Regions from separate parts of the Tatumella terrea genome, predicted to be linked through region 1. Evidence: predicted binding sites of a transcription regulator. Region 1 holds the regulator's gene; the other holds the start of a gene.
What was found. Region 1 encodes Fur, which represses iron uptake genes when iron is present. Its sites were predicted from a motif close to ATAATAATGAGAACNACTATCAA; they were not measured.
Positions count from the first base shown of each region.

Region 2: a site for Fur is predicted at 1,482-1,504, ahead of ABD035_RS06370 (TonB-dependent receptor domain-containing protein). Genes of this name have one in related genera too.

Region 1 covers NZ_BAAAFX010000017.1:117,525-120,690, reverse strand. Annotated here, with positions in the region: gene fldA (flavodoxin FldA) at 4-534, shown strand; gene fur (ferric iron uptake transcriptional regulator) at 873-1,319, shown strand; gene dalD (D-arabinitol 4-dehydrogenase) at 1,616-3,022, shown strand; gene ABD035_RS12585 (SemiSWEET family sugar transporter) at 3,019-3,166, shown strand, end outside.
Region 2 covers NZ_BAAAFX010000010.1:279,256-282,421, forward strand. Annotated here, with positions in the region: gene ABD035_RS06360 (glycoside hydrolase family 68 protein) at 1-517, opposite strand, end outside; gene ABD035_RS06365 (ogr/Delta-like zinc finger family protein) at 811-1,005, shown strand; gene ABD035_RS06370 (TonB-dependent receptor domain-containing protein) at 1,632-3,166, shown strand, end outside.

The DNA of each region.
Region 1 (3,166 bases):
CACATGGCAATCGTAGGCATCTTTTTTGGCAGCGATACCGGCAACACTGAAAACATCGCAAAAATGATCCAGAAACAATTGGGTAAAGACGTTGCTGAAGTGCACGACATCGCTAAAAGTACCAAAGAAGATTTGGACGCTTTCGATATTCTGTTGCTGGGGATCCCGACCTGGTATTACGGTGAAGCACAGTGTGACTGGGATGATTTCTTCCCGACGCTGGAAGAAATTGATTTTAACGGCAAACTGGTGGCACTGTTCGGCTGCGGCGACCAGGAAGACTATGCGGAATACTTCTGTGATGCATTAGGGACACTGCGCGACATCATCGAACCCAAAGGTGCGGTCATCGTCGGGCACTGGCCGACAGAAGGCTACCATTTTGAAGCCTCTAAAGGACTGGCCGATGATAAACACTTCCTGGGCCTGGCCATTGATGAAGACCGCCAGCCAGAACTGACCAACGAACGTGTCAGCCAGTGGGTCGTCCAGATTTCCGATGAACTGCAGCTGAAAGAAATCCTCAACGCTTAGTAGGGTTTTTTGTATCAGTTGTGATAGTGTTCACTTCAGCATCTGCAGAGCCGGCTAAAATGACCGGCGGGCTCTGAGCTATTTTTCCCGGCATGTGTGCATCAGTTTTTACGTGGGTGCGATTTCCGGGAATATCTTTTTTGTATCAGATTGTCACTATCCCTGGCAGGCCTGCATTTTGCGGTGATCCGCGATTTTTCCTCAGGGAAAACCGGCCCGGACCTGTTGTTTCAATTTCGATACTTCGGTTCTATAATGGACCTAAAAAAATAAGGTCATTACCGAACTTCATGGCGCTTTGCCAAAGTCATTTTCAAAAGTAACAGGACAACAACTGCATGACTGACAATAACTCCGCACTGAAAAAGGCTGGTCTGAAGGTCACGCTTCCGAGACTGAAAATTCTGGAAGTTCTTCAGGAACCTGAATGCCATCACGTCAGTGCGGAAGATTTGTACAAACGCCTGATCGATATGGGCGAAGAAATTGGTCTGGCGACGGTGTATCGCGTACTGAACCAGTTTGATGATGCGGGTATCGTTACGCGTCATAACTTCGAAGGCGGTAAGTCAGTCTTTGAATTGACCCAACAGCAGCACCATGACCATCTGATTTGCCTGGATTGTGGCAAGGTTATTGAGTTCAGCGATGAGTCAATTGAACAGCGTCAGCGTGAAATTGCCAAACGATTTGGCATTAAGCTGACCAACCACAGTCTTTACCTGTATGGTCATTGCACCACCGGCGATTGCCGCGAAGACGACACGTTACATAACGATAAATAAGCGTTCCTCTTGTTCGTTTCGTACCAGGCCGCCTCAGCGGTCAATGTCTTCTGCCGGTGACAGACCGGTCGTCTTCTTAAAACCGTGACCCTGTCGCGGTTTTTTATTACCCCAATGAACCATAGCGCTTTCTTATGACTAAAACCCTTTGATTTTAAAGGTCTCTGTACCGGTTTTTCAGCCCCGTCCCTGCCCTTTCTCCCCTGCTTTCCTCTGTGGCAATTTTAATCTGCCGGATTTTCATGGTAAGGTTACCAGTAACATCATGACTATCTGTTACAGATTAAGGAATGCATTTGACTACAAAAAGAACTGAACAATCGGTCTGGCTGCATCTTGGTGCAGGTGCTTTTCATCGGGCTCATCAGTGCTGGTATCTGAATGAGTTACATGAAAGCGGGGATACCCTCTGGTCTGTTTCTCTGGCCAATATTCGTAACAGCAGCACACAGCAGACACTGAAACATCTCGAACAGCAGCAAGGACGTTACACTCTCGAAGTTATTTCTCCTGAAGGCAATATCGCCTACAAAACTCTCTCAGTCATTAACAACGTCATCCTCTGGGACCCGCAATTACAGGCATTAGTCAGCGAAGGTTCCCGCCCTGACACCAGAATCATCTCTTTTACCGTGACCGAAGGCGGTTATTTCCTGACTGACGACGGCCATCTGGATCTGAATGCAGCACCTATACAAAGTGATCTTGCCGGTACCGCAGACACGGTTACCCTGTATGGTGCTCTCTATAAGATCCTGTCTGCACGGCGGGAAAATAATGCAGGCCCGGTCACGCTGCTGAGTTGCGATAACCTTCGCAGTAACGGTGAAAGTTTCCGTCGCGGATTAACAGAATTTGTTGCCGCCCGTGAAGATGGCGCATTAGCTGAATGGCTGGAACAGAACATCAGTACGCCGGACGGAATGGTTGACCGTATTACTCCCGCGTCAGATGACGGTCTGCTGCAGCGCCTGCGGGCGCAGGGGATCAAGGATGATAATGCGCCGGTCAGTTGTGAGTCATTCACACAATGGGTCATGCGCGATGATTTTATTGCCGGTCGTCCGGCGCTGGAGAAGGCAGGCGTGGAGTTCGTGGACGATGTCATCCCTTATGAAGAAGCTAAAATCCGCGTTCTTAATGCCAGCCATAGCGGTATCGCCTGGGCTGGAGGGTTACTCGGTAAGGAATATATTGACCAGAGCCTGTTACCTGAAGTCCGTCAGTGGATCACTGAGTATGTCAGCCAGGACGTGATTCCGGCCCTGGGTGACTCACCGATCGATTTAAACCGCTACTGTCAGACGGTGCTGCAGCGTTTTGGTAACGAACGGGTACGTGACACCTGCCAGCGGGTTTCCTCTGACAGCATTGCCAAATTGCATGAATTTATTGTTCCGACCCTGAAGGCACGCTATCAGCAACAGCAGACGCCGCAGGCAACGCTTCGCCTGGTGGCGCTCTGTTTCCTGTTTATGCAGAAATATGCGAACAATACCCTGCCCTTTGAGTATCAGGATCGGGCGAATGACAGTGTCGATTTCCGGGCAGTTTTTGCCAGCGATGATCCGGTGGCCGCCTTCGCCGGTCAGCAAAAGTTATTAGGGTCTCTGGCCGGAGAGCCACAATTCATCGCGGATCTGACCCGAACGATTGACGATATGCAGCAACAGTTGACGATAATGGGGGACGACAAGCAATGAAAAGTGTCTATATCGTTGTGGTTACCGCCATGCTGGCGTTGCTTGCGACCTATTTTCTCTCCCCCTGGCCCGTGGCCCTGGGTACCGTCGCGGCCTGGGTGACGACCGGTTCGTTTTTTCTGCAGGTACTGCATATTATCCGTA
Region 2 (3,166 bases), on a different contig from region 1:
GCCTGACTCCGTTGCCATCGGCAGCGATTTTACCCTTAACTTTCACGATTGTCGCGCCGGGGGTGACGCAGGTGTAGTACAGTTCAATGTCACCCTGCTCGTTTAGCAGAACCGGTGTCCCGGCCCATTCACGGGTGGTCGGTGAAACGCCGTCCGCCATGACCCGGCCACCGAACGTCCAGTTTTTGCTGTCTTTGGAATACCAGAAACAAATACGTGCACGGCTGTGGCGATTGACCCAGTCACTGTCGATATCGTAGTTGCCTTCGGCGTCAGTGTAGACATCAGGCTGACGCTCTGCGGTCAGCGTGAAGATGACAGACCAGCCGTTAACGGAAACGATATTACCGTCATATTTTTTCAGCGGCATGGTGTCCCAGATAAACACTTCATCACTCATCACTGGAAAATCAATACCGACCAGCGGCTGTGTGGTGGTCGGATCATCAGAACGAACTTTAAGGGCGTCAGCACGGCTCCATGCAGTAGTTTTCACTTTATCTATTAAATTTTTCATATTAAACCTCCGTAATTGAATGAGGTTTAATAAAATCATGTCCCCGTAAATAATTAAAACGCATTTAATTTTGTAATGCACCACACAACAGACATAATTTAAAAAAGGGCCGTATTGTTGTGTAGTCAGTGGCAGACCAGAGAGTGATGGCGCCGGACGGGTATATAAATAAGTATCTACAGCCAGATAAAAAGCAGATAGAATCTTTTATCTATTAACAGCCATTAATGTAGTGATTGATCATTTATACCTCTACATGTTTTAAAATTATTCAGTAAAAATAGGTGGTACTTATGATGCGTTGCCCGATCTGTAACAAGCCGGCTCACACACGTACGAGCCGTTACTTAAGTGATACGACCAAGGAAGCATACTATCAATGTCAGGATATTACCTGCTCATGCACCTTTAAAACGATAGAGAGTCTGGAAAAAATTATATGCGCTCCGATGGCTAATCAGGAACAACGAATAATGGCGACGTTATAGGAATAGTCTTAATAACGAATTTTTCACTGAACTTTTCATCAATGTCGTAAGCGCTGATAATAATCAGAGATGTCGTATGGAAAATATTTTCCGACGGCATATTAGCGGAAGCTTATCAATAATTGATCAATATTGCGTTATGTGTGGTTAAACCGCGGTATGCAAAATATACCGCGGTTTAACCATCTTCCTGTAATAATGTAAACCATCCGTTATTATTTTGTTTTACTGATGCTCCTGCTGGTCCGGGGGCGGGCGGCGTTCTGCCGTCTTCTTTACAGGCCTTCACGATGGCGATTCATCGTGCTTCGGTCGGGTGGGATGGCACGTCTGAGACCTGGCACAAGCCCGTCAGGGTGGCGGTTTCCCTCCTGTGGCCGGCCGGGCAGTCACGTTTAAATGTCTTTTTTATCCTTTCGTCGCCCTCTGCTGGCATTTTACGATTTTACAACAGTATCAGTGTCTGGATATTGTAAATGCTATTGATAACCATTATCAAAATGATGTAGATTCTCACATAAAATAAGTGGCTGATATTTGCACAATTTCTTTCTTTGAGAGGAAACATTCGTTTGCATTCACTTGCCGGCAAACGACATTTTTGGCGTGTCTGGATACTGATAATTATGTATAAATTTCTGACTCAGGGTAAGTTTAAACCCGCATTATTCAAATTTACCGCGGTGGCACTGTCCGTTCATTCGGCCTGTACCTTTGCCGCAAACACAGCAACGACTGACGCAGAGGCCGGGAGTTCTGAACAGCAGCTTACCGTTACGGCCACCCCGTTGCCGCTGCGCGCAGATAACCGGAAAACGATCACGGCTGATCAGATGCAAAAGCAGGGCGCAACAGACTTTGGTACGCTGATGCGTTATCAGACGCTGGTCAGTGCGACCGGAGCCAGCGGCGGTTCCGGTAACGGGAAAAGTGGTTTTGACCGTGGTGGATACACCGGTTACAACATCCGCGGCCTGGAAAGCAACCGTGTCGGCATTGATGTGGATGGGGTTGAACTCCCGTCTGCCACGGGGCGTGGCTACGTCGGACGTACCGGAGTGAACACCTTCGGTATTGGCCGCGATTATATTGACCCGTACCTGTTTGGTTTAATGAGTATTGATGCGGGAGCCACCGCAGTATCGCAGCCGAACACCTCTATCGGCGGCATGGTCTCCTTCCGTACCAAATCTCCGGACGATTACCTTAACCCGGAAAAATCGACCTATTTCGGTTACCAGTCGGATTACGATTCCTCTGACCGGGGCTGGCACAACGGGATCACCGCCGCGGCCGGTGGTGAAGAACTGCGCGGGATCTTTGTCTACAGTCGTCGCGACGGTCAGCAAACCCTTAATAACAGCGGGACCGTCTCCGCCTATCCGGCGAACTGGCATTCCGACGCCTTCCTGACCACCGGTATCTGGCAGCCGAATGATCAGCATAAGCTGACCGGGACCTTCAGCTATTATGATAAAACTCATCATACGCATTATGACACCTGGGATTCCGCCGGCAAGAATGTGATCGGTACCAGCCATCAGTCCGGGGAAACCCGCCGCCTGGGAGTCAATCTGCAGGATGAATATACGCCGTACAATGACTGGATAGATTCCCTGACCACCCGGGTTAACTGGCAAAAGACCGAAGCGCATGACAATACGCTGGCACCTTATGATACCGGGGTGATTGGCCGTACCTACTCGGACTACAATACCCATTCGCTGGGATTCTCCACCGAACTGCGTAAAACCCTGGGACGCCATGAGCTGAGCGGAGGAGTGAACGCCGGTCTGGAAAATACCACGCGTCCGTTTGAACAGTCGCCGGCACCGCTGGTCTACTATTCAGTGATGCAGCCACAGGCTGACAGCCGGAGCACCACCCTCGGTGCCTTCCTGCAGGACAAAATTAACTTTGATCTGCAGGGCCATAATTTCGCGATCACGCCAGGTGTTCGTGTTGCCTATCAGAAAACTAAACCGCAGAATCTCTCCTCCCTCGCTGACGGCAGTTCCGTGCTGACCACCGGGGATGTGGACACCTTATATGGTTCCGGCACCAGTGATACTCAGGTATTACCGTCTCTGACACTGCAATATTCGTTAACCCCGACGCTGCTGACCTATGTTCAGTATAAACGCGGGGCGGAATTCCCGAA